DNA from 2 places in the Ramlibacter sp. PS4R-6 genome. Region 2 is predicted to be linked to the other one. Evidence: predicted binding sites of a transcription regulator. Region 2 holds the regulator's gene; the other holds the start of a gene.
The links. The regulator LexA, encoded in region 2, represses DNA repair genes until DNA is damaged. The targets are predictions, from matches to a motif close to ACTGTATNNNNATACAGT.

Region 1: a site for LexA is predicted at 9,237-9,254, ahead of WG903_RS15805 (PA0069 family radical SAM protein). Genes of this name have one in related genera too.

The regions. Positions count from the first base shown of each region.
Region 1 covers NZ_JBBHKA010000001.1:3,174,756-3,190,241, reverse strand. Annotated here, with positions in the region: gene WG903_RS15845 (TRAP transporter substrate-binding protein) at 1-696, opposite strand, end outside; gene WG903_RS15840 (electron transfer flavoprotein subunit beta/FixA family protein) at 994-1,743, shown strand; gene WG903_RS15835 (electron transfer flavoprotein subunit alpha/FixB family protein) at 1,745-2,677, shown strand; gene WG903_RS15830 (acyl-CoA dehydrogenase) at 2,741-4,531, shown strand; gene WG903_RS15825 (NAD(P)H-dependent flavin oxidoreductase) at 4,578-5,561, shown strand; gene WG903_RS15820 (cytochrome d ubiquinol oxidase subunit II) at 5,562-6,566, opposite strand; gene WG903_RS15815 (cytochrome ubiquinol oxidase subunit I) at 6,578-7,939, opposite strand; gene WG903_RS15810 (adenylate/guanylate cyclase domain-containing protein) at 7,976-9,160, opposite strand; gene WG903_RS15805 (PA0069 family radical SAM protein) at 9,262-10,347, shown strand; gene WG903_RS15800 (MarR family winged helix-turn-helix transcriptional regulator) at 10,344-10,841, opposite strand; gene dnaJ (molecular chaperone DnaJ) at 10,904-12,046, opposite strand; gene dnaK (molecular chaperone DnaK) at 12,118-14,058, opposite strand; gene grpE (nucleotide exchange factor GrpE) at 14,172-14,762, opposite strand; gene WG903_RS15780 (RidA family protein) at 14,919-15,302, shown strand; gene WG903_RS15775 (fumarylacetoacetate hydrolase family protein) at 15,338-15,486, opposite strand, start outside.
Region 2 covers NZ_JBBHKA010000001.1:2,525,912-2,541,397, reverse strand. Annotated here, with positions in the region: gene xseA (exodeoxyribonuclease VII large subunit) at 1-682, opposite strand, end outside; gene WG903_RS12600 (MotA/TolQ/ExbB proton channel family protein) at 1,006-1,638, shown strand; gene WG903_RS12595 (ExbD/TolR family protein) at 1,635-2,060, shown strand; gene lpxK (tetraacyldisaccharide 4'-kinase) at 2,063-3,004, shown strand; gene WG903_RS12585 (Trm112 family protein) at 2,985-3,191, shown strand; gene kdsB (3-deoxy-manno-octulosonate cytidylyltransferase) at 3,191-3,943, shown strand; gene adk (adenylate kinase) at 3,991-4,647, shown strand; gene WG903_RS12570 (asparaginase) at 4,636-5,547, opposite strand; gene lexA (transcriptional repressor LexA) at 5,612-6,283, shown strand; gene WG903_RS12560 (hypothetical protein) at 6,483-6,668, shown strand; gene WG903_RS12555 (DUF1993 domain-containing protein) at 6,665-7,180, opposite strand; gene WG903_RS12550 (D-2-hydroxyacid dehydrogenase family protein) at 7,283-8,290, shown strand; gene WG903_RS12545 (MFS transporter) at 8,410-9,600, shown strand; gene WG903_RS12540 (3-hydroxyacyl-CoA dehydrogenase) at 9,608-11,128, shown strand; gene WG903_RS12535 (oxepin-CoA hydrolase, alternative type) at 11,135-11,914, shown strand; gene WG903_RS12530 (Crp/Fnr family transcriptional regulator) at 12,033-12,752, shown strand; gene WG903_RS12525 (phosphotransferase) at 12,749-13,864, shown strand; gene WG903_RS12520 (acyl-CoA dehydrogenase family protein) at 13,892-15,166, shown strand; gene WG903_RS12515 (hypothetical protein) at 15,170-15,486, opposite strand, start outside.

The sequences.
Region 1 (15,486 bases), 650 kb from region 2:
GCTGGTGTTGTACAGGCCGCCCGGGAAGGTGGTGGCGTACTTGATGATCTTGTCGATCTTGAACGACTCGATCGATTCGGCCGGGAACAGCGTCCCGTCCATCACGCCGCCGGAGAGCAGCTCGTAGGACTCGCTCGCGGGCTTGAGCGTGACGTTCATGCCCACGACCTTGGCGATGTCGTTCACGATGCCGCCGCCGACGCGCCACTTCATGCCCTGCAGGTCGTCGACCTTCGTCACCGGCCGCTTGGTGTTGAACACGATGCCGGGGCCGTGCGTGAAGTACGCGAGCACCTTGACGTCCTTGTGCTCCTGCGTGAACTGCGGGTACTTCTGGGCGATGCGGTTGAACGCGACCGAGACGGTCTCGGCGCTGTCGCCCATGAAGGGGAACTCGGTGACCTTCGGCAGCACGAAGCGGTTCGGCGTGTAGCCGTGCACGGTGAAGGACACGTCGGCCAGGCCGTTCTTCACCGCGTCGTAGGTGCCGGGCGGCGCGGCGACCGGGCGCGGCAGCAGGTTGCACTTGATCTTGCCGCTGGTCTTCTTGGAGACCTCCTCGCACCACTCGCTTTGCGCCAGCGTCAGCGCGTGGCCCGGCGGCACCCAGCTCGAAAGCGTGAGCGTCGTCTGCGCCGCGGCGGGAAAGGAGGCGAAGGCGGCCAGCGCCGCGGCGGCGAACAGGTGTTTTTTCATTGGGGAACTCCGGATTTGTGGGATGGCCACCAATGTACGGGGCGCATTCGCGCGCACCGGTCCAGACTTACCCGAATTCACCGACCGTCGAGTCGGGAAACTGTCGGCTTGTGGACGCACGCGCCTAATCCGGCCACGAACCCTGCCTATAATCAAAATCGAACGAGCGTGCTTTTTTGATCCGCGGCCGCCTCGATTGACGGCGGAACGACAATGCCCGCGACGGCGCGCGCCCTAGAATCCAGCTATTCCGTTTACGTAAACGTCAATTCCGAAAACTCTCAAGGAGACCGCAGCATGAAGGTCCTCGTCCCCGTCAAACGGGTGGTCGATTTCAACGTGAAGGTCCGCGTCAAGTCGGACGGCACGGGCGTCGACATCGCCAACGTGAAGATGAGCATGAACCCCTTCGACGAGATCGCCGTCGAGGAGGCCGTGCGCCTGAAGGAGAAAGGTGTCGTGACGGAAGTCATCGCCGTCTCCTGCGGCGTCGCGCAGTGCCAGGAAACGCTGCGCACCGCGATGGCCATCGGCGCCGACCGCGCCATCCTCGTGGAGACGAACGACGAGCTGCAGCCGCTGGCCGTCGCCAAGTTGCTCAAGGCCGTGCTCGACAAGGAAGGCGCGCAGCTCGTCATCCTCGGCAAGCAGGCCATCGACGACGACTGCAACCAGACCGGCCAGATGCTCGCCGCGCTGGCGGATCTGCCGCAAGCCACCTTCGCCTCGAAGGTGGAGATCGCCGACGGCAAGGCCAAGGTCACGCGTGAAGTGGACGGCGGCCTCGAGACCGTGTCGGTCACGCTGCCCGCAGTCATCACCACCGACCTGCGCCTGAACGAGCCGCGCTACGTGACGCTGCCCAACATCATGAAGGCCAAGAAGAAGCAACTGGACACCTTCAAGCCCGCCGACCTGGGCGTGGAGATCAAGCCGCACCTGAAGACCCTCAAGGTCATGGAGCCGCCCAAGCGCGGCGCCGGGATCAAGGTGCCGGACGTCGCGACGCTGGTGGACAAACTGAAGAACGAAGCGAAGGTGATCTGAGATGAGCGTCCTCGTCATTGCCGAACACGACAACGCGTCCATCAAGGGCGCCACCCTCAACACCGTGACCGCTGCCGGCCAATGCGGCGGCGACGTGCACGTGCTCATCGCCGGCCACAACGCCGGTGAAGCCGCGAAGAAGGCCGCGGCCATCGCCGGCGTCGCCAAGGTGTTGCACGCCGACGCGGAGTACTTCGCGCACGGCCTCGCCGAAAACATGGCCGCGCAAGTGCTCGCGATCGCGGGCAACTACACCCACATCCTGTTCCCCGCCACGGCCAGCGGCAAGAACATCGCGCCGCGCGTGGCGGCCAAGCTGGACGTCGGCCAGATCAGCGACATCACCAAGGTCGACGCGGCGGATACGTTCGAGCGCCCGATCTACGCCGGCAACGCCATCGCCGTGGTGCAGAGCCTCGACGAGAAGAAGGTGATCACCGTGCGCACGACCGGCTTCGACGCCGCGGCGGCCACCGGTGGCTCCGCCGCCGTCGAGACGCTCACCGCCGTCGCCGATTCGGGCAAGAGCAAGTTCGAAGGCAACGAGATCGCCAAGAACGACCGCCCCGAGCTCACCGCCGCGAAGATCATCGTGTCGGGTGGCCGCGCGCTGGGTTCCAGCGAGAAGTTCCAGGAAGTGATGACGCCGCTGGCCGACAAGCTGGGCGCCGCCATCGGTGCCAGCCGCGCTGCAGTCGATGCGGGCTACGCGCCCAACGACCTGCAGGTGGGCCAGACCGGCAAGATCGTCGCGCCGCAGCTGTACATCGCCGCCGGCATCTCCGGCGCGATCCAGCACCTGGCCGGCATGAAGGACTCCAAGGTGATCGTCGCGATCAACAAGGACCCGGAAGCGCCGATCTTCAGCGTGGCGGACTACGGCCTCGAAGCCGACCTGTTCACCGCCGTCCCGGAGCTGGTGAAAGCTCTTTAACTTGAAGGACGAGGCGCGGGGAACCGCGCGCCTCGTTTTCTCCTTGGTCCGAAGGACATTCGCATGAGCTACAAGGCCCCCGTCAAGGACATGCTGTTCAACATCCGGCACCTCGCCAACATCGACGAGGTCGCGAAGCTGCCGGGATTCGAGGAAGCAGGTTTCGACACGGCGGCCGCCGTGCTCGAGGAGTGCGCGAAGTTCAACGAGGGCGTGGTCGCGCCTCTGAACGTCGCGGGCGACAAGAACCCGTCGTCGTGGAAGGACGGCGTGGTCACGACGACGCCGGGCTTCAAGGATGCCTACAAGCAGTTCATGGAAGGCGGATGGCAGGGCATCCAGCACCCGCAGGACTTCGGCGGGCAGGGCCTGCCCAAGACCATCGGTGCGTCGTGCGGCGAGATGCTCAATTCCGCCAACCTCAGTTTCTCGCTGTGCCCGCTGCTCACCGACGGCGCCATCGAGGCGCTGCTCACCGCGGGGTCCGACGAGCTGAAGGCCACCTACCTGGAGAAGCTCATCTCCGGCGAGTGGACCGGCACGATGAACCTGACGGAGCCGCAAGCCGGCTCCGACCTGTCGCTCGTGCGCACGCGCGCCGAGCCGCAGCCCGACGGCACGTACAAGGTCTTCGGCACGAAGATCTTCATCACGTACGGCGAGCACGACATGGCGAAGAACATCGTCCACCTGGTGCTGGCCCGCGTGCAGGGCGCGCCGGAGGGCGTGAAGGGCATCAGCCTGTTCGTCGTGCCCAAGTTCATGGTCGGCAAGGACGGCTCGCTCGGCGCGCGCAACGACGTGCACTGCGTGTCGATCGAGCACAAGCTGGGGATCAAGGCTTCCCCCACCGCCGTTCTCCAGTTCGGCGACCATGGTGGCGCGGTCGGCTACCTCGTCGGCGAGGAGAACCGCGGCCTCGAGTACATGTTCATCATGATGAACGCCGCCCGATACGCCGTGGGCATGCAGGGCATCGCCGTGGCCGAGCGTGCGTACCAGCAGGCTGCCGCTTTCGCGAAGGAGCGCATCCAGTCGCGACCGGTGGACGGCTCGATCAACAAGAGCGCACCCATCGTGCACCACCCCGACGTGCGCCGCATGCTGATGACGATGCGCTCGCTCACCGAAGGCTGCCGCGCGATGGCCACCGTGGCCGCCGCCGCCTATGACGCCGCGCACCACCACCCCGATGCGGACGTGCGCAAGCAGAACCAGGCCTTCTACGAATTCATGGTGCCGCTGGTCAAGGGCTACAGCACCGAGATGAGCGTGGAGGTCACCTCGCTCGGCGTGCAGGTGCACGGCGGCATGGGCTTCATCGAGGAGACCGGCGCGGCGCAGCACTACCGCGATTCGCGGATCCTGCCGATCTACGAAGGCACGACAGCGATCCAGGCCAACGACCTCGTGGGCCGCAAGACGGCGCGCGACGGCGGCGCCACCGCACGCGCCATCGCGGCCCAGGTTGAGAAGACCGAAGGCGAGCTGGCCAAGCGCAACTCGCCGGCCGCCAAGGCCGTGCTCAAGCGCCTGTCCGCCGCGCGCAAGGCCTTCAGCGACGTGGTCGACTTCATCGCGTCCAACACGAAGTCGTCGCCCAACGCGGCGTTCGCGGGCTCCGTGCCTTACCTGCTGCTCGCGGGCAACCTCGTGGCCGGCTGGCAGCTGGCGCGTTCGCTGCTGGCGGCCGAGGACCTGGCCGCCAAGGGCGAGGACAAGGCCTTCATGCAGGCCAAGGTGATCACGGCGCGTTTCTACGCCGACCACATCCTGTCGAAGGCGCCCGCCGCGCGCGACGCCATCGTCGATGGCGCCGAAAGCGTGACGGCGCTGCCGGTCGACGCGTTCTGACACCCGGGCGACACCCGTGCGGTGCCGCCCATTCAAGAATTCGAGCATGTCCAAGATCCCGCGCGTCCTGCAGAACCTCGCCCTCCCGGTGATCGGTTCGCCCCTGTTCATCGTCAGCAACCCCAAGCTCGTGATCGAGCAGTGCAAGGCGGGCATCGTCGGCTCGATGCCGGCGCTCAACGCCCGCCCTGCGGCGCAGCTGGACGAGTGGCTGCACGAGATCACCGAGACGCTCGCCGCGTACAACCGCGCGAACCCGGACGCGCCCGCCGCGCCCTTCGCCATCAACCAGATCGTGCACAAGAGCAATGACCGGCTCGAGCACGACATGGAGATGGTCGTGAAGTACAAGGTGCCGGTGATCATCACGTCGCTGGGCGCCCGCACCGACGTCAACGAGGCGATCCATTCCTACGGCGGCGTCGTGCTGCACGACATCATCAACAACACCTTCGCGCGCAAGGCGATCGAGAAGGGCGCCGACGGCCTGATCGCCGTGGCGGCCGGCGCCGGCGGCCACGCGGGCATCAAGAGCCCGTTCGCGCTGGTGCAGGAGATCCGCGAGTGGTTCGACGGCCCCATCGCGCTGTCGGGCGCGATCGCCACCGGCGGCGCCGTGCTGGCCGCGCAGGCGATGGGCGCGGACTTCGCCTACATCGGCTCGGCGTTCATCGCGACGCAGGAAGCGCGCGCCAGCGATGCCTACAAGCAGTGCATCGTCGACAGCAACTCCGACGACATCGTGTACTCCAGCCTCTTCACGGGCGTGCATGGCAACTACCTGAAGCCTTCGGTCAAGGCGGCGGGGCTCGACCCGGACAACCTGCCCGAGAGCGACCCCACGAAGATGAACTTCGGCGGCGGCGAAGGCAGCAAGCCCAAGGCCTGGAAGGAAATCTGGGGCTGCGGCCAGGGCATCGGCGCCGTCAAGGAAGTCGGCACCGCCGCCGACTACATCGCGCGCCTGAAGCGCGAGTACGACGCAGCGCGCGAGCGCCTCTCGCTCGTGCGCGACGCCGAAGCCGCCTGATCAGTACGTCAGTGCGCGGGCCTTGCCCCAGAACACGCGGTACATGAAGACCGTGTAGATGACGATCGCCGGCAGCGTGATCGCCACGCCGACGAAGATGAACAGCAGCGACTTCGGCGCGGCGGCGGCCTCCCAGGCAGTGAGCCGGTCGATCACGATGTAGGGGTAGAGGCTGTACGCCAGCCCCAGGAACGCCAGCACGAAGATCAGCACGGTGGCGGCGAACACGATCCAGCCATAGCCGGCATCGACGAGGCGCGGCTTCGAGACGACATGCCATGCGGCGAAGAAGGCGACGGCGCAAGCCACGGGGATCGGCAGCAGCGCGATGAACTGCGGCATCGCGAACCAGCGCTCGAACACGGTGTGGCTCACCATCGGCGACGCGAGCGAAATCGCCACCAGCGCGGCGCCCGTGGGCCAGAGCACCTTGCGGGCCCAATGCACCGCGCGCTTCTGCAGCTCGCCCTCGGTCTTCATGATCAGCCAGCCGGCGCCCAGCGTGGCGTACGCGGTCGGCAGCGTCGCGGCGATCCCCAACGCGAACAGCGACGACCACAGGCCGTGGTCGAAGCCCGTGAGGTAGCTGCCCAGCATCCAGCCCTGCGCAGTCGCGGCCAGCAGCGAGCCGAGCGCGAACAGGCGGTTCCACAGCGCCTTGTGGGTGTCGCGCGCCTTCACGCGGAAGTCGAACGAGACGCCGCGCAGGATGATGCCGACGAGCATCACGGCCACCGGCAGGTACAGCGCCGACAGCACGATGCCGTGCGCCACCGGGAAGGCGATGAGCAGCACGCCGATGCCGAGCACCAGCCAGGTCTCGTTCGCGTCCCAGAAGGGGCCGATGCTGGACACCATCACGTCCTTCTGCGCATCGGTGGCGAAGGGCAGCAGGATGCCGACGCCCAGGTCGTAGCCGTCGAGCACGACGTATGCGAGGAGCGCGAGGCCCATCACGCCCATGAAGATGAGCGGCAGCAGTTCGGCAAAGGTCAGGTTGAACATCGCGCGCTCCTTCAGGCGGGCCCGCCGACGGGTTCGGCGGCCTTGGGGCTTTGGGGCGTTTGCGGCGTGGGCTGCGCGGGGTGCTTGGCCATGTGCATCAGCACCAGCACGTACGACACGAGCAGGAAGGCATAGAGCGCCAGGTACGCGAGGAGCGTCGCGAGCACGGTGCCCGCGGCGTGGTCGCCGACCAGGTCCGCCGTGCGCAGCAGGCCGTACACCAGGAAGGGCTGGCGCCCGACTTCGGTGACGTACCAGCCCGCCAGCGTCGACACCCAGCCCGCGAAGGTCATGCCGGCCAGCACGCGCAACTGCAGCTTCGAGAGATCGCCGCGCCACAGCCGCCACGCGCACCACCACGACACCAGCAGCATCAGCACGCCCACGCCGACCATCACGCGGAAGCTCCAGAACACCGGCGCGACGGGCGGGTGCGCGTTGGGGAACTGGTCGAGCCCCTTGAGCTCGGCGTCCATGTCGTGCGCGAGGATCAGGCTGGCGAGCTTGGGCACCTGGATCGCGAAATCCGTTCGCTTCTCCTTCTCGTTCGGCCAGCCGAAGAGGGTGAGCGGCGCGCTCTTCTCCGTGTGCCAGATGCCTTCGATGGCCGCGATCTTGGCGGGCTGGTGCTGCAGCGTGTTCAGGCCGTGCATGTCGCCGGCGACGATCTGCAGCGGGATGGCGATCGCCGCGGCCATGACCCCGGCGCGCATTGCACGGCGCGTGCCGCCGTTGGCGGTGCCGCGCAGCAGCTGGTACGCCGACAGCCCCGCGATGAGGAAGGAGGCGGTCAGCGTCGAAGCGAGCAGCTTGTGCACGAGCCGGTAGGGGAACGAGGGGTTGAAGATCACCTCCAGCCAGCTCGTCGCGTGGAACTGCCCGTCGATGATCTCGTAGCCGGTGGGCGTCTGCATCCACGAGTTCAGGCTCAGGATCCAGAACGCCGACAGCGTCGTGCCCGCGGCGACCATCAGCGTCGCAAAGAGGTGCATGCGCTCGGACACGCGGTTGCGCCCGAACAGCATGATCCCCAGGAACGTGGCCTCGAGGAAGAAGGCCGTCAGGACCTCATACCCGAGCAGCGGCCCCGCGATGTTGCCGGCCTTCTGCATGAACCCCGGCCAGTTCGTGCCGAACTGGAAGCTCATGGTGATGCCGGTGACGACGCCCAGGCCGAACGTCAGCGCGAAGATCTTGGTCCAGAGGTAATAGGCCTCTTCCCACTCGCGCGACTCGCGTTCGTCCTTCGCGCCGCTGCGCCGCAGCCGGAAGTACAGCAGGAACCAGCACAGGGCGATGTTGATGGTCGGGAAGAGGATGTGAAAGCTGATGTTCGCCGCGAACTGGAGTCGCGACAGCAGCAGTGTGTCCATGGCGCGTAGTGTGCGCCAAAGGCGAAGCCCGGGCGGTCAGTGCAGCTGATCCGCCATCTGGCGCAGCTCGCGCGCGGCGGCGGCGCGTTCGGCTTCGGGCAGGCGGTCCAGGTCGACCAGCACGCGCATGCCCAGCCGCTCCCACTGGAACACCTTGCGCGAGCTGGCCATCGCGTCCGCTTCCACCAGGTAGGCCTTGACCGGTTCGGGGAAGCCCTTGGCGATGAGCGGCTGCTGCTCGACGGACAGGATCTCGTCGCGCACCAGCGACTGCGTCTCGCGCGACATCAGGATGCCGCCCGGGTCGGCGGCCTGCTGCAGGCGCGCGGCCAGGTTCACCTCGGCGCCGATGATGGTGTAGTCCATGCGCAGGTCGCTGCCGAAGTTGCCCACGTCGCAGTAGCCCGTGTTGATGCCCATGCGCACTTCGAAGCTCTTGTCCGAGCCGAGCTCGCGCCACAGCACCTGCAGTTCGGCCATGCGCCGCTGCATCGCGAGCGCCATGCGCACGCAGGCCAGGGCGTCTTCCTTGACGCCGCGCGTCTCCGGGTCGCCGAAGAAGACCATCATCGCGTCGCCGATGAACTTGTCGATGGTGCCGCCGTGGTCGTAGGCGATGCGCGACATCTCGGAGAAATAGCTGTTCAGGAGGAAGCGGATCTCCTCGGGCTGCCACTTGGCGGTGGACGCGGTGAAGTCCTTGATGTCGGAGAAGAAGACGGTGAGCTTCTTGCGCTGCGTGCGGATCTCGGCGTCGCGCGAGCCGTCGAACAGCGACTGCACCACTTGCGGCGCGAGGTAGCGCGAGAGCTTGTCCGACAGCGCCTGCAGCCGGCGCGCGTTGCCGCTGCGCTCCAGGTGCGCATGCACGCGCGCGAGCACGATGGGCGGGCTGATCGGCTTGGCGATGTAGTCGGCCGCGCCCAGGTCGAACCCCGTCTGCTCCTCCTCCACGCTGTTGAGCGAGGTCAGGAAGATCACGGGGATGGCCGCGGTCTTCGCGTTCAGGCGCAGGCGGCGCAGCACCTCGTGGCCGTCCATGCCGGGCATCATGATGTCGAGCAGGATGAGGTCGGGCGCATTCGTTCGCACGAGCTCCAGGGCCTCGGGCCCGCTCGCGGCCGTGCGCACGTCGTACTTGTCTTCCAGCAGCGACTGCATGAGGAAGAGGTTGTCGGGCGTGTCGTCGACGACGAGGATGTGCGGCTTCATGGACGCCATCAGACCATCCGGCCCTTGCGCGCCGCTAGGGAAAACGCAGACCGCCATTAAGCAAATTGCCTAGCTTGCGCCCATGACTGTATGGACGTACAGTATCAGCCATGGAAGAAGCACGGGTGCCGGTCAGCGCGATCAAGGGGCGCGGCACGGCCACGCGTCACCCGCACCGTTTCGAGCGCGACGCGCGTGGCGATTTCGACGACGGCTGGTCGACGCTGCAGCTGGGTGTCGAGGAGCGCGAGGTGCCGCAAACCGAAGTCACGTGGGAAGACGCGCGCAGCATCATCACGCACAACGACTCGCCCGACGTCTACTTCGACCGCTCGATCAACCCGTACCGCGGCTGCGAGCACGGCTGCATCTATTGCTACGCGCGCCCCACCCACAGTTACCTGAACCTCTCGCCCGGCCTGGACTTCGAGACGAAGATCATCGCCAAGCGCAACATCGCGCCGCTGCTGCGCGCCGAGCTCTCGCGCCGCAGCTACGAACCGAAGCTGATCGCGATCGGCACGGCCACCGACTGCTACCAGCCCATCGAGCGCGAGCTGCGCCTCACGCGGTCGGTGATCGAGCTGATGCACGAGACGAACCACCCCTTCGGCCTGGTGACGAAGTCGAGCGGCGTCGAGCGTGACCTGGACCTCATCGCGCCGATGGCGGCGAAGGGGCTCGCGTCGGTCAGCGTCACCATCACCACGCTCGATGCGGAAGTGACGCGCAGGCTGGAGCCGCGGGCGGCCGCCCCGCACCGACGGCTGCGCATCCTGAAGACGATGGCGGAGCACGGCGTGCCCACGGCGGTGAGCCTCGCGCCGCAGATCCCTTTCCTCACCGACGACATGGAGCAGGTGCTCGAAGCTGCGTGGGAGGCGGGCGCGCGCAGCGCCTTCTACCACGTGATCCGGCTGCCCTGGGAAGTCAGCCCCCTGTTCAAGCAGTGGCTGGAGCTGCACTACCCGCAGCGCGCGGCGCGCATCATGGCGCGCATCCACGACATGCGCGGCGGCAAGGACTACGACGCCGATTTCGCCACGCGCATGAAGGGCAGCGGCCCCTGGGCCGAGCTGATCGCGCAGCGCTTCGAGAAAGCCGTGCGCCGCATCGGCTTCAACCGCGAGCGCATCGCGCTGGACACGAAGCAATTCCGGCGCCCGTCGCCGGCCGGGCAGGCGCAGTTGTTCTAGGCCGCCTTGGCGCTGCTGTTTCCGTTGGCCAGGCGCTCCTCGTCGAGCGACAGCTGGTCCGCCACCTTGCGCACGCGCGCCAGCAGCGACAGCAGTTGCTCGATCTCCGCCGGCTGGAAACCCGCCTTCAGCAGGCGGTCGCGGTCCTGCAGCGTGCGGAAGAGCCCGGCCACCTTGTCGCGGCCGGCTTGCGTGAGCTCCAGGTGCGCGGAACGCGCATCGCCGACGAGCGCGCGCCGCGTGACGTAGCCGCGGCTCACGAGGCTGGAGACGACGCGGCTGATCTGCGCCTTGTCGGCGCCGGCATCGGCGGCGACGTCGCGCAGGCGCACGGGCTGCAGGTGGTCGATGAGGGCGAGGGTGCGAACCTGCGCGAGGCTCACGTCGTGTTCGCGGCGCATGCGCATCGCGGCGCTGCGGCGCAAGGCGTCCGCCGTGCTCGAGACCTGGTAGGCGAGCAGGTTGCGGAACGCGGGCGGTCGTCGTTCGGCCATGTCGGCCTCGCTGGTGAGCTAGGCCAACCCATCCTACGCCTGCTTTCAGGCGCTGTGAAGCGTCAGGCGCTGAAGAAGTTCTTCAGGCGATCCGCCCAGGATTCCTCGGTCGGCGAATGCTTGGCGCCGCCCTTCTTCAGGGATTCGTCCAGCTCCTTGAGCAGCTTGCGCTGGTGCTCGGTCAGGCGCACGGGCGTTTCCACCGCGACGTGGCAATACAGGTCGCCGGGGTAGCTGGAACGCACCCCCTTGATGCCCTTGCCGCGCAGCCGGAACTGCTTGCCGGCCTGGGTGCCTTCAGGGATGTCGATCGCGGCCTTCCCGGCGAGCGTCGGCACGTCGATCTCGCCGCCTAGAGCCGCGCGCGCGACCGAAATTGGCACCACGCAGTGCAGGTCGTCGCCGTCCCGCTGGAAGATGTCGTGCTTCTTCAGGCGGATCTCGATGTACAGGTCGCCCGGCGGCCCGCCGTTGGTGCCCGGCTCGCCGTTGCCGGCGCTGCGGATGCGCATGCCGTCGTCGATGCCGGCGGGGATCTTCACCTCCAGCGTCTTCTGCTTCTTCACGCGGCCCTGGCCATGGCAGGTGGGGCAGGGCTCCGGGATGATCTTGCCCGTGCCGCGGCAATGCGGGCACGTCTGCTGCACGCTGAAGAAGCCCTGGCGCATCTGCACCACGCCCGCGCCTTGGCAGGTGGTGCATTGCTTGGCCTGCGTGCCGGGCTTGGCGCCGGAACCGTGGCAGGTTTCGCACGATTCCCACGAAGGAATGCGGATCTGCGCCTCCTTGCCGGCGGCCGCTTCCTCCAGCGTGATCTCCATCGCATAGGAAAGGTCCGCGCCGCGGTACACCTGCCGGCCGCCGCGCTGGCCGGGCCGGCCCTGGCCGAAGATGTCGCCGAAGATGTCGCCGAACGCTTCCGCGAAGCCGCCGAAGCCTTCCTGGCCGGGCCCGCCGAAGCCGCCGCGCATGTTGGGGTCCACGCCCGCGTGGCCGAACTGGTCGTACGCCGAACGCTTCTCGGCGTTGGACAGCATTTCGTAGGCTTCCTTCGCCTCCTTGAACTTGCCTTCGGCGTTCTTGTCACCCTCGTTGCGGTCGGGGTGGAACTTCATCGCGAGCTTGCGATAAGCCTTCTTGATCTCGTCGTCCGAAGCGTTCTTCGGGACGCCGAGAACCTCGTAGTAGTCTCTTTTGGTGGCCATCGTTCGGGGTGGTTCACAAGCGACAACGCCGCGATGGACGCGGCGGGTCGCTCAGGAGGTGAGACGCTCTCTCAACCCTTCTTCACTTCTTTCACTTCGGCGTCGACGACGTTGTCGTCGGCGGGCTTCTGCTCGCCGCCCGGTGCAGCGCCTTGCGCGCCCGCTGCGGCCTGAGCGGCCTGCTCGCCCTGCATGTTGGCGTACATCTTCTCGCCCAGTTTCTGGCTGGCCGTCATCAGGGCGTTGGTCTTCGCCTCGATGGTGTCCTTGTCGCCTTCCTTCAGCACGCCGTCCAGGTCCTTGATGGCCGCCTCGATCTTTTCCTTCTCGCCGGCATCGAGCTTGTCGCCGAATTCCGTGAGGCTCTTGCGCACCGAGTGCACCAGCGCTTCGCCCTGGTTGCGGGCCTGCACCACCTCGAGCTTCTTCTTGTCCTCTTCGGCGTTCAGCTCGGCGTCCTTCACCATCTTCTGGATCTCGGCCTCGCTCAGGCCCGAGTTCGCCTTGATGGTGATCTTGTTCTCCTTGCCCGTGCCCTTGTCCTTGGCCGACACGTGCAGGATGCCGTTCGCGTCGATGTCGAACGTCACCTCGATCTGCGGCAGGCCGCGCGGCGCCGGCGGGATGCCTTCCAGGTTGAACTCGCCCAGGCCCTTGTTGCCCTGCGCCATCTCGCGCTCGCCCTGGTAGACCTTGATCGTCACGGCCGGCTGGTTGTCGTCGGCGGTCGAGAAGGTCTGCGAGAACTTCGTCGGGATGGTCGTGTTCTTCTGGATCATCTTCGTCATGACGCCACCCAGCGTCTCGATGCCCAGCGACAGCGGCGTCACGTCCAGCAGCAGCACGTCCTTGCGGTCGCCGCCCAGCACCTGGCCCTGGATGGCCGCGCCCACGGCGACGGCTTCATCGGGGTTCACGTCCTTGCGCGGCTCCTTGCCGAAGAGCTCCTTGACCTTTTCCTGCACCTTGGGCATGCGCGTCTGGCCGCCCACGAGGATCACGTCGTGGATGTCGCCGATGGACACGCCCGCATCCTTCAGCGCGATGCGGCACGGCTCCATCGTGCGCTCGACCAGCTCGTCGACCAGCGCTTCGAGCTTGGCGCGCGTGAGCTTGATGTTCAGGTGGCGCGGGCCGTTGGCGTCGGCCGTGATGTAGGGCAGGTTGATGTCGGTCTGCGAGTTGCTCGACAGCTCGATCTTGGCCTTCTCGGCGGCTTCCTTCAGGCGCTGCAGGGCCAGCACGTCCTTCGACAGGTCGACGCCCTGGTCCTTCTTGAACTCGCCGATGATGTAATCGATGATGCGCTGGTCGAAGTCCTCGCCGCCCAGGAACGTGTCGCCGTTCGTGGAGAGCACCTCGAACTGCTTCTCGCCGTCGACGTCCGCGATCTCGATGATCGAGATGTCGAACGTGCCGCCGCCCAGGTCGTACACGGCGATCTTGCGGTCGCCCTTTTCCTGCTTGTCCAGGCCGAAGGCCAGCGCCGCGGCGGTGGGCTCGTTGATGATGCGCTTGACGTCCAGGCCCGCGATGCGGCCGGCGTCCTTGGTGGCCTGGCGCTGCGAGTCGTTGAAGTACGCGGGCACCGTGATGACGGCTTCCGTCACCGGCTCGCCCAGGTAGTCCTCGGCCGTCTTCTTCATCTTGCGCAGCACTTCCGCGCTGATCTGCGGGGGCGCGAGCTTCTTGCCGCGAACTTCCACCCACGCGTCGCCGTTGTCGGCCTTCACGATCGCGTAGGGCATGAGGTGGATGTCCTTCTGGACTTCCTTTTCCTCGAACTTGCGGCCAATCAGGCGCTTGACCGCGTAAAGGGTGTTCTTGGCGTTGGTCACCGCCTGGCGCTTGGCCGAGGCGCCGACGAGGATCTCGCCGTCCTCCTGGTAGGCCACGATCGACGGCGTGGTGCGCGCGCCTTCGCTGTTCTCGATGACCTTGGGCGTGTTGCCCTCCATGATGGCCACGCACGAGTTCGTGGTGCCGAGGTCGATGCCGATGATGCGTCCCATGTCTTTTCTCCTGTCTTTGCCGGCCCTTCAGGGCCATCACATCCGATTGTTCGTTACTTGTGGATAAGCTGTGTCGATTTCAAGCGCCCGTTCGCACTATCGGTTCGGGCTAGCTATTTCGGCGCCGCCACCGTCACGAGGGCGGGGCGCAGCACGCGGTCGGCGATCAGGTAGCCCTTCTGCAGCACGCCGACGACGGTGTTGGGTTCCTGTGAAGTTCCTGGGACCACCGAGATCGCCTGGTGCTGGTGCGGGTCGAACTTGGTGCCCGGCTGCGGGTCGATCACCACGACCTTGTTGCGCTCCAGGGCGCCCTTCAGCTGGCGCAGGGTGATCTCGGCGCCTTCGCGGATCTGCTCCGGCGTGCCGCCTTCGTGGGCCAGGCCGGCCTCGAGGCTGTCCACCACGGGCAGCATCGCCTCGGCGAAGCTTTCCACCGCGAACTTGCGCGCCTTGGACATCTCCTCGTCGGCGCGGCGGCGGGTGTTCTGCATGTCGGCCTGCGCGCGCAGGTACTTCTCGGCGAGGTCCTTGTTCTGGGCCTGGAGTTCGGCCACCTGCGCCTGGGCGTTGGACAGGGCGTCGGCTTCGTTGGCGGCCTGCGGGCCGCCGGCTGCACTTTCGGCGGCCGGGGCGGGGGCCGTGGCGGCCCCAGCCGGCGCTTCGGCATCCAGGGTCGGCTCGATCCGGTCGGGTTCGTTCATTGCTTCGATTTATTAGCTGGAAATGAGGGCTCCCGCGCAGCTTGGGGCCCCGCAAACCCTTTTCAAGGGTGCGGGAAAGCCCATCCTTGGGAAATTTTCCGGGCGGCGCGGAGGGCGGGATTGTAGAGTGCGGGTCCCTGATGAGGAGTTGAATCCATGACCCGCCGACTGATCAGTTCCGGCTCCCCCTTCGAAGCCACGATCGGCTATTCCCGCGCCGTCGCCGACGGCGACTGGGTGTTCGTCTCGGGCACTACCGGCTACGACTACAGCACCATGACGATCTCGGACAGCGTCGCCGAGCAGGCCGAGCAATGCTTCAAGAACATCGCGTGGGCGCTGGAGCAGGCCGGCGCGTCGCTGGCCGACGCCGTGCGCGTCACCTACGTGTTGCCGCGCGGCGAGGACTTCGAGGCCTGCTGGCCGGTCACGCGCAAGTACCTCGGCGACGTGCGCCCGGCCGCGATGATGATCGAGGCGCGCCTGATCGATCCCAAGATGAAGATCGAGATCGAGGTGACGGCGAAGAAGCGCAGCTGACACTGCGGTCATCCCGGCCTGCGCCGGGGTGACAGTCAGCTGCGCCGCGCCAGGTCCTTCATCAGCTGCCGCACGCCGTAGGTCCACTGCGGGATGCGGTCGCTGGTGTTCACGCGGTTCACCAGCGTGCCCAGCTGGGGCGTGGAGATGCTCACGACGTCGCCGACGTCGTGCGTGAAGCCCT
Region 2 (15,486 bases):
GGCGCTCGTCGTTGAAGGCCCACAGGTCCTCGATCGAGCCGCCGCCGCGCACGAGCAGGATCACGTCGATCTCGCCGCGTTCGGCGCGCTGGTACAGGGCTTCGAGTGCATCGACCAGCTCGGCGGGCGCGCCGCTGCCCTGGACCGCGGCGGGCGCGAACACCACCGGCACATGGCAGGCGCGACGCCTGAGCGCGGTCACCACGTCGTGCAAGGCCGCGGCCTGGGGCGACGTCACGAGGCCGATCCCGCGCGGGAACACGGTCAGCTCGCGCTTGCGGCCCTCGTCGAACAGCCCTTCGGCCTCGAGCTGGGCCTTCAGCCGCAGGAACTGCTCGAACAAGGCGCCCTGCCCCGCGCGGCGCATCGTTTCCACGATCAACTGCAGGTCGCCGCGCTGTTCGTAGACGCCCAGGCGCCCCCACACCTCGACCAGCTCGCCGTCGCGCGGGGCGAAGTCCATCATCGACGCCGCGCGGCGGAACATCGCGCAGCGAATCTGCGCCTGCGAATCCTTCAGCGAGAAGTACAGATGCCCGCTGGACGGGCGCGACAGGCCCGAAACCTCGCCTCGGACCGCGACGGGATTGAAGCGGGACTCCAGGGAATCAGCAACGGCGCGGCACAGCGGGCCGACTTGCCAGATTCGCGGCGCCAATACTGGGTTCGGGTTGTCGGACATCGGAAAAATCGAGGCGTGGCGCGGGTTTGCCGGGCTTCAGTTAGTCCACAGATGCACGGACGCGGGCCGCGCGATGCAGCGAACGCCGCCAAACGCGCATTTTGTCGAGCAAGCCCTTGATTTCATTCGGGATTTCCGTGCCCGTTTTGTCATCGATCTGTCATGTCGAAGCATTGACGCGGGTTTGCGCGGGCCGGGAGCAGGGTTCTCAACAAAGTTGTCCACAACTTCTGTGGGTCGTGTCCTACTTGCTCCTACAGCTTGCCTCCATAATCGCGCGCACCAACAGGCAGTACACGCATTTCGCGCGGAGATCCGTCCCCTTGTTTTCGATCATACAAGCCGCAGGCTGGCCGATCTGGCCGCTCATTGCCTGCTCCATCCTCGCGCTGGCCCTCGTCATCGAACGGTTCATGAGCCTCAAGACCAGCAAGGTGGCGCCGCCGCAACTGCTGGACGAAGCGCTGGCCGTCTCGCGCAGTTCGGTGCCCACGCCGGACGTCGTCAAGCAGCTGGAACAGAACTCGGCGCTGGGCGAAGTGCTGGCCAGCGGGTTTCGCGCGCTCAACTCCAACCCGCGCTGCTCCGAGATGGACCTGCGCGCCAGCATGGAGGCCACGGGCCGCGCGGTGGCGCACCGGCTGGAGCGCTACCTGAGCGCGCTGGCCACCATCGCCTCGGCCGCGCCGCTGCTGGGGCTGCTGGGCACCGTGATCGGCATGATCGAAATCTTCGGTTCGCAGTCGCCCGCGGGCGGTGCCACCGGCGGCAACCCGGCGCAGCTCGCGCACGGCATCTCGGTGGCCCTGTACAACACCGCGTTCGGCCTGATCGTGGCGATCCCGTCGCTGATCTTCTGGCGCTACTTCCGCGTGCGCGTCGACGACTACCTGCTCACGCTGGAGCTCGCGGCCGAGCGCTTCGCCCGCCACCTGGTGTCGCTGAGGGGCCGATGAACTTCCGCCCGCGCCAGAAAGAGGAACCGGAGATCAACCTGATCCCGTTCATCGACGTGCTGCTGGTGATCCTGATCTTCCTGATGCTGACCACCACGTACAGCAAGTTCACCGAGGTGCAGCTGCGCCTGCCGGTGGCCGACACCGACGTGCAGCGCGACTACCCCAAGGAGATCATCGTCACGGTGACGAACGACGGGCGCTACACCGTCAAGGGCAACACGGTGCTGGGCCGCAACGTCGAGGCCGTGGCGCAGGCGCTGTCGGAGACGCAGCCGCAGAAGGACAGCGTCATCATCATCACGGCCGACGCCGCGGCGCCGCACCAGGCGGTGATCACGGTGATGGAGGCCGCGCGCCGCGTCGGCTTGAGCCAGATCACCTTCGCCACGCAGAACTCGGCGCACGCCGGGACGCGCTGACCATGCGCGAGGCGCTGCAGCGGGCCTGGCTGCATCGCGGGGCGCTGGCGTGGCTGCTCTTGCCCTTGTCGCTCGTGTTCGGGCTCGTCGCGGCGCTGCGGCGCGCGACGGCAGCCCCGCAGCGCGTCGGCGTGCCGGTGGTCGTGGTCGGCAACGTCATCGCCGGCGGGTCCGGCAAGACGCCGGTCGTGCAGACGGTCGTGCGCCACCTGAAAGCGCGGGGATTGAAAGTCGGGGTCGTTTCGCGCGGCTACGGCCGGCGCACGAGCGACTGCCGCGAAGTGACGGCACAGAGCGAAGCAGCAGACGTGGGCGACGAGCCGCTGCTCATCGCGCGCAGCTGCGGCGTGCCGGTGTTCGTCGCGGCCAAGCGCGTCGAGGCGGCGCAAGCGCTGTTGCGGGCGCATCCCGGCACGCAGGTCATCGTGAGCGACGACGGGCTGCAGCACCACGCGCTGGCGCGCGACATCGAGATCTGCGTGTTCGACGAGCGCGGCACCGGCAACGGCTGGCTGCTGCCGGCCGGGCCGCTGCGCGAACCGTGGCCGCGCCGGGTGGATTTCGTCATCGGCCATGGCGGCCTCGCCGTGTTGCGGCAGCTGGCCACGGAAGCCGTGCGCGCGGACGGCTCGCACACGCCGCTGGCGCGGCTGCAGGACGTCACGGCCGTCGCCGGCATCGCCAAGCCGCAGGCGTTCTTCGACATGCTCACGGCCGCGGGTGTCGGTGTGACGCGAACCATCGCCCTGCCCGACCACCACGATTTCGCCGCGCCGCCCGACGTGCGCGGCACGCTCGTCTGCACCGAGAAGGACGCCGTGAAGCTGTGGCGCACGCGGCCCGACGCATGGGCGGTGCCGCTGCAGGTCGAGCTCGACCCGGCGTTCTGGACAGCGTTCGATGCAAAGCTATCATCGACGCTCGATGGACCACAAACTGCTTGAGCTGCTCGTGTGCCCGGTGACCAAGGGCCACCTGGACTACAACCGCGAGCGCCAGGAGCTCATCTCGCGCAGCGCGCGGCTGGCCTACCCCATCCGCGACGGCATCCCGATCCTGCTGGAGCAGGAGGCGCGCACGCTCAGCGACGACGAGCTCGAGAAGCTGCCGCCGCGCACCCCGCTGGTCTGATGGGCTTCACGGTCCTCGTCCCCGCGCGGCTCGCGTCCACCCGCCTGCCGAACAAGCCGCTCGCCGACATCGCGGGCCTGCCTATGATCGTGCGCGTCGCGCAGCGCGCCGCGCAGTCAACGGCGCAGCGCGTGGTGGTCGCGGCGGACCATGCCTCGATCGTCGATGCGTGCAAGGCCAACGGCGTCGAAGCGGTGCTGACGCGCGAGGACCATGCCTCGGGCAGCGACCGGCTGGCGCAGGCCTGCGAGATCCTCGGGCTCGACGGCGACGCCGCCGTGGTCAACGTCCAGGGCGACGAGCCGCTGATCGATCCCTCGCTCATCGACGCCGTCGCGGCGCTCCTCGACGAACGCCGCGAGGCGCAGATGTCCACGGCGGCGCATGCGATCCACGACGCGGCCGACCTCACCAACACCAACGTCGTGAAGGTCGTGCTCGATGCGCGCGGCCTGGCGCTGTATTTCAGCCGCGCGCTCATCCCATGGTCGCGCGACGCGTTCGCCAACGGTGTGCGCGCCGTGCCGCCGATGCCGGTGCTGCGCCACGTGGGCATCTATGGGTACCGCGCGGCATTCCTGCGCCAATTCCCGAAGATGCCGCAGGCGCCCATCGAAACCGCGGAGGCACTGGAACAGTTGCGGGCGCTGTGGCATGGCCACCGCATCGCCGTGCACGTGACCGAAACGCCGCCCGGCGTGGGCGTCGACACACCCGCCGATCTGGAGCGAGTCAGAGCCCTTTTCGCGTAAGCCACGCGAAGGGTCGCATGCTATTCTCTGCACCGAAAGAGGGAACCATGAGACTCATCCTGTTGGGCGCGCCCGGTGCCGGCAAGGGCACGCAGGCGACGTTCATCTGCCAGAAATTCGGCATCCCCCAGATCTCCACCGGGGACATGCTGCGCGCGGCCGTCAAGGCCGGCACGCCGCTCGGGCTGGCAGCCAAGAAGGTGATGGACTCCGGCGCGCTGGTCAGCGACGACATCATCATCGGCCTGGTCAAGGAGCGCCTCGCGCAGCCCGATTGCGCCAAGGGCTTCCTCTTCGACGGTTTCCCCCGCACCATCCCGCAGGCCGAGGCGATGAAGAACGCCGGCGTGAAGCTCGATTACGTGCTGGAGATCGACGTGCCCTTCGACGCGATCGTGGAGCGCATGAGCGGCCGCCGCTCGCACCCCGCCTCGGGCCGCACGTACCACGTCAAGTTCAACCCGCCGAAGGTCGAAGGCAAGGACGACGTCACGGGCGAGCCGCTCGTGCAGCGTGACGACGACAAGGAAGAAACGGTCACGAAGCGCCTGCAGGTCTATTCGGACCAGACACGGCCGCTCGTCGACTACTACGCCAACTGGGCGAAGGCCGACCCGAAGAACGCGCCGCGCTACCGCGCCATCAGCGGCATGGGCAGCGTCGAAGAGATCACGCAGCGCGTGTTCGCCGCGCTAGCCGCCTAGCAGCAGCAGGATCCGCGCCTTCACGGGCGAGAGGTTCGTCGACGGCAGCTCGTCGCCGGGCTGCGCGATGACGCCACCTTCCGCGCAGCGGCTCGCCCTCAGCACCTTCACGCCCTGCTTCTGCGCATCCAGCAGCGCCGGCATGAGCTCGCGATGGACCGTCCCGTTGCCGGTGGTCGCGACGACGATGCCTTGCACGCCACTGCGCACGAGGGCGTCGACGTGGTCGCGCGAGGCCCCGGCGTGGCTGAAGACGATCTCGACGCGCTGCAAAGGCACGGGCGCCGTGCGCGTGTACAGGATCCAGTCGCCGGGCCAGTTGCGCACGAGGCGAACCTCGCCCTCCTCGACGTAGCCGATAGGCCCCGCGTCACCCGAGCTGAAAGGATCGAGCCGGTAGTGGTGGACCTTCATGACGTCGCGCGAATCGTGGATCACGCCCGCGCACACGACGACCACGCCGCAGGCCTCTTCCTGCGTCGCCACGGCCACGGCATCGACGATGTTCTGCGGCCCGTCGGGGCTGAGCGACGTCGCCGGCCGCATCGCGCAGGTCAGCACCACGGGCTTCTGCGGTGAGAGCACTTCCTGGAGGTAGAAGGCGGTCTCCTCGATCGTGTCGGTGCCGTGCGTGATCACGATGCCGGCGACTTCCTCGCGGCCGAGGTGGTGCTTGCAGCGGTCCTCGAGCTTGTCCCAGACGCCGCGCGTCATGTCCTTGCTGTCCACCTGCGCGACCTGCTCCGTCTCGATCGGCACCCCCCTCAGCAGCGGGATCGCCCCCACCAGGTCCGCGATCCCCACCTGCGCCGCCGTGTAGCCGACGTTGTCGCCCGGCCTGCTGGAAGTGCCCGCCAGGGTGCCGCCTGTCCCCAAAACAACGATCTTTCGTTGAGCCACTTGCGTTTTCCGTGTCAGCTGGTTAAAAATACAGGTACTGGATATGAAAACAGGAGCAGAAGCTGTGGACCAACCCAAGCTCACGCCGCGCCAGCAACAGATTCTGGACCTGATCCAGAGCGCCATCGCACGCACGGGCGCTCCACCCACTCGCGCCGAGATCGCCGCGGAGCTCGGCTTCAAGTCCGCCAACGCGGCCGAGGAGCACTTGCAGGCCCTCGCGCGCAAGGGCGTGATCGAACTCGTCAGCGGCACCTCGCGCGGCATCCGCCTGCGCAGCGAGGCGCTGCGGCAGATCAACGAGTCGCGCATCAAGCAGTTCTCGCTGCCCCTGCAGAACCTCGCGCAGCTGGCCCTGCCGCTGGTCGGCCGCGTGGCCGCGGGCTCGCCCATCCTGGCGCAGGAACACATCGACCAGACCTACTACGTCGAGAGCACGCTGTTCCAGCGCCGGCCCGACTACCTGCTGAAGGTGCGCGGCATGTCCATGCGCGACGCCGGCATCATGGACGGCGACCTGCTTGCCGTGCAGTCCACCAAGGAAGCCAAGAACGGCCAGATCGTCGTCGCCCGCCTGGGCGACGAGGTCACGGTCAAGCGCTTCCGCCGCAACAAGCACCTGATCGAGCTGCATGCGGAGAACCCGGACTACCCGACCATCGTGGTCGAGCCCGGCGAACCGTTCGAGATCGAAGGCCTCGCCGTCGGCCTGATCCGCAACACGATGCTCATGTAGCCGTCGTCATTCGTCCGCGCGCCGCAGGTGGCAGGCGTGTCCCGTCCCGGGACTACCCTGCGGCAAGGCCGGATCCCCCGTAGCAATCCTGCCGTGTGATTCTTCGAAGGAGTCCCACGTGGCCGCTGCTTTGTTTTCTTCGCTCGTTTCCATTGCCCGCTCGCTGTTGCCCCGCCGGGAGTGCAACGCGTTGCCCACCATGCATTCCCTGAGGGTGCGCGGCGGGCAGCGCGGCGGCGTTCCCGGCGGCTCTTTTTGCGAAGCGCGGCGCGCGCCCACGCTGCGCGTGGTCCGTGACACGGGTCGCATCGTGATCTCCGGCCGCATGGCCGACGTGTGCGCGGAGCTGGACCGCCTGGCCGCGCTGGAGAGCGCGGGCGCCTAGCCGGCGCTGCCCACCAGGAAGTCGCGCTTGCCCAGCTCCACGCCGTTGTGGCGCAGGATCGCGTAGGCGGTCGTGATGTGGAAGAACATGTTGGGCATGGACCAGGTCGTGAGGTACGCCTGCGCCTTCATGGTCCGCGACGAGTCGCGCCCCACCGGGAAAGTGACGTCCTTGTCCTCGGTGCCATCGAGCTGGTCGGGGCGCACGGAGGCCAGGAAGTCCAGCGTCTTCTGGATGCGCGCCTTCAGCTCGGGAAAGCTCGCCTCGTTGTCGTCGAACTTGGGCGCCTCGATGCCCGCCACGCGCGCCACGCCGTTCTTGCAGGCGTCGCACGCGATCTGGATCTGCTTGGTGAAAGGCAGCATGTCCGGCGCCAGCCGGTAGTTGAGCAGGTTCGCGGGGTCGAACTTCTTCGCCTCGGCGTGCGCCGCCGCCTTGTCGAGGAGGTGGGACAGGTTGCCCAGCATGTGCTTCATCACGGGGACGCTCGCGGCGTACATCGACATCGTCATTTCCTTGCTCCTCGTTATGTAACGATCCGAAAGCGCGGATGCTAAGCCTTCGCCGGATTTCCTGCAGGCGGCGGGCCCCCGCACGCAAGGCACAATCCGGGGATGAACATCGTGATCCTCGACGATTACCAGGACGCCGTGCGCAAGCTCAAGTGCGCGTCCCGGCTCGAAGACTATCCGGCGAAGGTCTACACGAACACGGTCAAGGGGATCGGCCAGCTGTCGGTGCGCCTGCGCGACGCCGACGTCATCGTGCTCATTCGCGAGCGCACCCACATCACCCGCCAGCTGCTCGAAAAGCTGCCCCGCCTGCGCCTGATCGCGCAGACCGGGCGCGTCGGCGCGCACATCGACCTGCAGGCCTGCACCGAGCGCGGCATCGCCGTGGCCGAAGGCGTGGGCTCGCCGATCGCGCCGGCCGAGCTCACGTGGGCGCTGATCATGGCGGCGATGCGCCGGCTGCCGCAGTACATCGGCAACCTGAAGCACGGCGCGTGGCAGCAATCGGGCATGAAGGCGGCGTCGATGCCCGCGAACTTCGGCCTGGGCCTGGTGCTGCGCGGGCGCACGCTGGGCATCTGGGGCTACGGCAAGATCGGCCAGCTGGTGGCCGGCTACGGCAAGGCCTTCGGCATGCGCGTGCTGGTGTTCGGCAGCCAGTCGTCGCGCGAGCGCGCGGTGGCCGACGGCCTGCAGGCCGCCGCTTCGCGCGAGGAGCTGTTCCAGGAAAGCGACGTCCTGAGCGTGCACCTGCGCCTGTCGGACGAGACGGCGGGCATCGTCACGCTTGAGGACCTGGGCCGGATGAAGCCCACGGCCCTGTTCGTGAACACCTCGCGTGCGGAGCTGGTCGAGACCGACGCCCTCATCGCGGGCCTGAACCGCGGCCGCCCCGGCATGGCCGCCATCGACGTCTTCGAGAGCGAGCCGATCCTGCAAGGCCACGCGCTGCTGCGGCTGGAGAACTGCATCTGCACGCCGCACATCGGCTACGTGGAGCTGGACAGCTATGAGCTTTACTTCGGCGCGGCTTTCGACAACGTGGTCAACTTCATCAAGGGCACGCCCACGAACATCGTGAACCCCGGCGCCTTGCAGGTCCGGCGTTAACGGCCATGGACCGGTTGGATGCGCCACGCGCATGCGACCGATTCCAATTCATCGTTTGTACGGGGCGCGGGCGGCCCGTATATTGATTCTCCCCAAGAATGCCAAACGGAGAAGAACCGATGCTGTCCCAAGCCCAGGCCGTGGCCGCAGCGCCGCAGGCCGAACGCCTGCCCGCCGTCCTCTGGCCCCTTCTGTTCGGCAACTTCGTCATCGGCAGCGGCGTCATGGTGGTGCCCGGTGCGCTGAACGACATCCAGGCCAACCTCGACATCTCGATCGCCACCGCGGGCCAATTGATTTCCGCCGGCGCGCTGCTCATGTGCCTGGGCGCGCCCCTGTTCGCAGCCTTCGTCGCGGGCTGGGACCGCCGCCGGCTCCTCGCGCTGTCGATGGCCTGGTACGGCATCTTCCACCTGGCCTGCATCGCGGCCACCAGTTTCGCGGCCCTTCTGCCGCTGCGCGTGGTTGCGCTGATTGCCCCTGCCATCTTCACGCCCCAGGCCGCGGCCTGCGTGGGCTTGCTGGTGCCGCCCGAACAGCGCGGCAAGGCCATCACCTTCGTCTTCCTCGGCTGGTCGGTGGCCTCGGTGCTGGGCCTGCCCATCGCGGCCTACGTCGGCGAGACGCTCGGCTGGCGCAGCGCCTTCTCGCTGGTGGCGCTCATGAGTTTCGTGAGCGCGCTGTGGGTGTGGCGCAGCATGCCCGACGGCGTCAAGCCGCCGGCCCTGTCGCTGGGCGCGTGGAAGGAAACCTTCCGTTCCGGCGCGCTGATGCTCACGGTGCTGGTCACCGTGCTCTATGCCGCGGGCCAGTTCGTGCTGTTCTCGTACATGGCGCCGTACTACAAGGCGAAGATCGGCATGACGCCGGGCCAGATCGGGCTGCTCTTCATGTGGTTCGGCGCCTTCGGCTTCATCGGCAACGTGCTGATGACGCGCCACATCGACCGCCTCGGCGCGCCGCGCGCGATCATGATCGCCATCGCGGGCATGGCCGCCAGCCTGCTGCTGTGGCCGCTGGGCACGACCATCGCGCTGGTCGCCCTCATCATCATCCCCTGGGCGCTGGGCTGCTTCTCGTCCAACTCGGCGCAGCAGGCGCGGCTGGTGGGCATCGCGCCGCCGCTGGCGTCGGCATCGATCTCCCTGAACAGCTCCGCGATGTATGCGGGCCAGGCCATCGGCGCCGCCGCGGGCGGCTGGATGATCGCGCAGGGCCGCATGGACTCGCTGCACTGGGTGGGCTTCGTGATCCTGCTCGCTTCCATGGCCGTCAGCTGGTGGGCGACGACCTTCTCGCACGGCCGATAATGGCCGGATGTCCCTGACGTTTTCGAAAGTCGGCGTCGTCGGCGCCGGTGCAATGGGCCGCGGCATCGCGCAGATCGCGGCGCAGGCCGGCAGCACCGTCCTCCTGTACGACACGCAGCCGCAGGCCGTCGACAAGGCCATCGCCGAGGTGTCGTCGCAATGGGCCCGCCTGCAGGAAAAGGGCCGCATGGACGACGCGCAGGTGCGCGCGTGCCGCGATCGGCTGAAGCCCGCCGGCGCCCTTGCCGACCTGGCCGGCTGCGAGCTCGTCGTCGAGGCGATCGTCGAGCGCCTCGACGTCAAGAAGCCGCTCTTCGCCGAGCTCGAAGGCGTCGTCGGCGAAACCGCGATCCTCGCGACCAACACCTCGTCGCTCTCCGTGACCGCCATCGCCGCGGGCTGCAAGCGCCCGCAGCGCGTCGCCGGCTACCACTTCTTCAACCCGGTGCCGCTGATGAAGGTGGTCGAGGTCATCGCGGGCCTGAAGACCGACGCCGAGGTGTGCGCGCGGCTCGCGTCGTATGCGCGCGAGATGGGCCATACGCCCGTGCAGGCGCAGGACACGCCCGGGTTCATCGTCAACCACGCCGGCCGGGCCTACGGCACCGAGGCGCTGCGCCTCGTGAGCGAAGGCGTCGCCGATTTCGCCACCGTCGACCGCATCCTCAAGGACCAGGTGGGCTTCAAGCTCGGGCCCTTCGAGCTGCTGGACCTCACGGCGCTCGACGTGTCGCACCCGGTGATGGAGTCCATCTACCGCCAGTACTACGACGAGCCGCGCTACCGGCCGAACGTCATCACGGCGCAGCGGCTCGCGGGGGGCGTGGTCGGGCGCAAGTCGGGTGAAGGCTTCTTCCGCTACGTCGACGGCAAGGCGCAGCTGCCGCCCGAGCCGGCCGTTCCGCAGGTCGAGGACATCCCCCCGGTGTGGGTCTCCACGCGTGCCGCGCGGCGCGCCGAGCTGTTCCAGCTGCTCAAGGAACTGGGCGCGAAGATAGAAACCGGCCAGTCGCCCTCGCTGAACGCGCTGACCCTGGTCGCACCGCTGGGCTTCGACATCACGACGGTGGCCGTGGTCGAGCGGCTCGATCCGGCGCGCACCATCGGCATCGACCTGCTGGTCGACGACGCGGCGACGAAGCGCCGCGTGCTCGCGACCAACCCCGCCACGCGCACCGACATGCGCGACGCGGCGCACGCCCTCTTCGCCCGCGACGGCAAGGCCGTCAGCGTGATCCGCGACTCGGGCGGTTTCGTCACGCAGCGCGTGGTGGCGGCCATCGTGAACATCGCCTCCGACATCTGCCAGCAGCGCATCTGCACGCCGAAGGACCTCGAGACCGCCGTGACGCTGGGCCTGGCCTACCCCCTGGGCCCGCTCGCCATGGGCGATCGCTGGGGCCCCGCGAACATCCTCGAGGTGCTGTTCAACATGCAGACCGTCTATGGCGACCCGCGCTACCGCCCCAGCCCGTGGCTGCGCAGGCGCGGCGCCATCGGCCTGTCGCTGATGCACGAGGAGGAGTAGAGCGCGATGCCCGCCGAACTGAAGAGCACCAGCCAGGGCCGCACCATGGTGCTGGCGATCAGCAACCCGGACAACCGCAACGCGCTGGACCCCGCGATGTATGCGGCGGGCGTCGAGGCGCTGAACGTCGCCGAGACCAACCCCGAGGTGCGCAGCGTGATCCTCACCGGCGAGGGTTCCATGTTCTGCGCGGGCGGCAACCTGCAGCGCCTGCAGGCCAACCGCCAGCAGCCGCCCGAGGTGCAGGCCCGCAGCATCGAGGGGCTGCACAGCTGGATCGAGGCGATCCGCACCTTTCCCAAGCCGGTGATCGCCGCCGTCGAAGGCCCGGCCGCGGGCGCCGGCTTCTCGCTGTGCCTGGCCTGCGACTACATCGTGGCCGCGCAGGACGCGGTGTTCGTCATGGCCTACAGCAACGTGGCGCTCTCGCCCGACGGTGGGGCCACCTGGCACCTGGCGCGCATGCTGCCGCGGCAGGTGGCCAGCGAGCTGCTCCTGGGCGGCGAGAAGATCGCCGCGGCCCGCCTGCATGAGCTGGGCGTGGTCAACCGCGTCACGGCTCCCGGGGCCGCCCTGGCCGAAGCGCTGGCGCTCGCCGAGCGCCTGAACGCGCGCGCGCCCAATGCGCTGGCCAGCATCAAGGAGCTGCTGAACGAGGCGAAGGACACCTCGCTCAGCCGCCAGCTGGCCGCCGAGCGCGACCACTTCGTGCGCAACCTGCACCACGCCAACGCCGGCATCGGCATCGAGGCCTTCCTCTCGAAGAAGCCGCCGCGCTACGAGTAGTTTCCTCCGCCTGCGGCGCCGGAAGGCGTCTCCTGTTACTCAGGCGACAACCCTGTTGGTGCAAGTTGGTCCCTCACGCGACAATGGGACCGGCCCCTAGTCACGCACCCGACAGACCATGGACGATCCCATTCTTAGCATCGAGGAACGAGAGGCGATCAATGCCGGTCGCTGGTTCTCGTCGCTATCACCCTCACTTCGACACGACATCCTGCGATGCGCCTACGTCAAACGCTACAAGGACGGCGAGCTGATCGCCGCACGCGGCGACATGGCGGAAGCATGGAGCGCGGTGGCGCGGGGGGCGGCCCGCGTGAGCTCGACGTCGATCACGGGCAAGCAGGTGACGCTGACGTACGTGGAACCGGGCATCTGGTTCGGCGACATCGCGATGTTCGACGGGGACCGGCGGACGCACGACGCGTTCGCGCACGGGGATACGACGCTGCTGTGCGTCTCGCGCGGGGACTTCAAGAAGATCCTGTCGCAGCACGTGGAGCTGTACGAGGCGCTGCTGCGCCTGCAGGCGCGCCGCCTGCGCCAGATGTTCGGCCTGATCGAGGACCTGAACACCTTGCCGCTGCGCGCGCGCCTGGCCAAGCAACTGGTGCACCTGGTGCGCAGCTACGGGGTGCCATCCCTGTCGGACGGTCGCGAGATGCGCATCGGCCTGCAGCTGGCGCAGGAAGAACTCGCGCAGCTGCTCGGGGCATCCCGGCAGCGCGTCAACCAGGAACTCAAGCAGATGGAGCGCGAGGAAGTGATCCGGATCGAGCCCGGCGGGCTCGTGATCCGCAACCGCGATGCGCTGATGCACATCGTGGAGAGCGACGAATGAGCCAGTTCGACCATTTCGTGGGCACGCGGCCGGTGGCCGACCAGCACCGCTTCGACGCCGCGGCGCTCACGGCCTGGCTGCAGGCGAACATCGAGGGCTTCCAGGGCCCGCTGACGGTGGAGATGTTCAAGGGCGGCCAGTCCAACCCCACGTACAAGCTCATCACGCCGTCGCGCAGCTACGTGATGCGGGCCAAACCCGGCCCCGTGGCCAAGCTGCTGCCCTCGGCGCACGCGATCGAGCGCGAGTTCGCCGTGATGAGCGGCCTGGCGGGCACCGCGGTGCCGGTGCCGCGCATGTACGGCCTGTGCGAGGACGAGGCCGTCATCGGCCGCGCCTTCTACATCATGGAGTTCATGCAGGGCCGCGTGCTGTGGGACCAGTCGCTGCCCGAGTTCACGCCCGCGCAGCGCGGCGAGATCTACGACGAGATGAACCGCGTGATCTCGGCCCTGCACACGGTGAAGTTCGCCGAGCGCGGCCTCGCCGGCTACGGCAAGCCGGGCAACTACTTCGAGCGCCAGATCGGCCGCTGGAGCAAGCAGTACAAGATGTCCGCCGACGGCGCGGGCCCGATGTCGCAGCCGATTCCCGAGATGGACCGCCTGGTCGAGTGGCTGCCGGCGCACATCCCCGCCGCGGCGCGCGACGAGGCCAAGGTGTCCATCGTCCACGGCGACTTCCGCCTGGACAACCTGATGTTCCACCCCACCGAGAACCGCGTGATCGCCGTGCTCGACTGGGAGCTGTCGACGCTGGGCCACCCGCTGGCCGACTTCAGCTACCACTGCATGGCCTGGCACATCCCGAACAGCTCGTTCCGCGGCATCGGCGACCTGGACCTCACCGGCCTGGGCATCCCGCGCGAGGACGAATACATCCGCCGCTACTGCGAGCGCACGAAGCTCACCACGCCCGGCGAGCTGAAGGCGGACTGGAATTTCTACATGGCCTACAACCTGTTCCGCCTCGCCGCGATCCTGCAGGGGATCGCCAAGCGCGTCGAAGCGGGCACGGCCTCGAGCGCGCAGGCAGCTTCGTCTGGCGCCAGTGCGAGGCCCCTGGCCCAGATGGCCTGGGCATTCGCCGAAAAATCCGCGTCAAGGCCCTAACAACCGATCATCCCCAAGGAAGGCAAGATGGATTTCGACTACTCCCCCAAGGTCAAGGACCTGCAGCAGCGCGTGCAGCGCTTCATGGACGACCACGTCTACCCCAACGAGAAGGCCTTCACGGACGAACTCGAGGCCAACACGAAGGCGGGCAAGCGCTGGAGCGCGCTGCAGACCATCGAGAAGCTCAAGCCGAAGGCGCGGGAAGCGGGCCTTTGGAACCTGTTCCTGCCGGTCGACAGCGCGCATGCCTCGGGCTACAAGGGCGCGGGCCTGACGAACCTGGAATACGCGCCGCTCGCCGAGATCATGGGCCGGGTGGGCTGGGCCAGCGAGGTGTTCAACTGCTCCGCGCCCGACACCGGCAACATGGAGACGCTGGCGCGCTACGGCTCCGAGGAGATCAAGGCCAAGTGGCTCAAGCCGCTGCTCAACGGCGAGATCCGCTCCGCATTCGCGATGACGGAGCCGGAAGTCGCCTCGTCCGACGCCACCAACATCTGCACCCGCATCGAAAAGCAGGGCGACCACTACGTCGTCAACGGCCACAAGTGGTGGATCTCCGGCGCGGCCGACCCGCGCTGCGCGGTCTTCATCACCATGGGCAAGACCGACCCCGAGGCGCCCCGGCATTCCCAGCAAAGCATGATCGTGATCCCGGCCGACACGCCCGGCATCCGCATCGTGCGGCCGCTGAACGTGATCGGCTACGACGACGCGCCGCACGGCCACGTCGAGATGTACTTCGAGAACGTGAAGGTGCCCGCCAACAACATCCTGCTGGGCGAAGGCCGCGGCTTCGAGATCGCGCAAGGGCGCCTGGGCCCCGGCCGCATCCACCACTGCATGCGCCTGATCGGCATGGCCGAGCGCGCGCTGGAGCTGATGTGCAAGCGCGCCCTGTCGCGCGTGGCCTTCGGCAAGACCGTGGCGCAGCAGACGGTGACGCAGGAGCGCATCGCCGAGGCGCGCTGCAAGATCGACATGGCGCGCCTGCTCACGCTGAAGGCGGCTTGGATGATGGACGTGGCCGGCAACAAGGTGGCGCGCACCGAGATCGCGATGATCAAAGTGGTGGCGCCGACGATGGCGCTGCAGGTGATCGACTGGGCCATGCAGGTGCACGGCGCGGGCGGCATGTGCGACGACTTCCCGCTGGCGCATTTCTTCGCCGGTGCGCGCACCCTGCGCTTCGCCGACGGCCCGGACGAGGTGCACCGCAACGCGATCGCCAAGTGGGAGCTGGGCAAGTACGGCGCCTACGGCAAGGATGCCGAGGCCGCGGTCACCCGCGGGAGCTGAGCGCTACTTCTTCCGGAACACGCCGACGGCCGCCTCGCACGCACTGGTGAAGATGCGTGCGGCGTGCTGCAGCGTGCCGAGCTCGGCCGGCGTGTATTCCATGCGCAGGTAGGCCTTGCCGTTCAGGAGCAGCAGCACGAAAGGCACTTCGGCCGACGGTGCGGGCCGGGGCCACTCGGTAAGCAGCTCGGCCAGCACGGGGTCGATCCAGGCGAGCGCGCAGGCGCGGTTGTCCGTGAGCACCGAGAAGCGCGTCCAGAAGTGCTCGGGCAGCTTCTCCCACGCCACCTCCTCGAACATCGCGAGCCAGCGCATCTCCT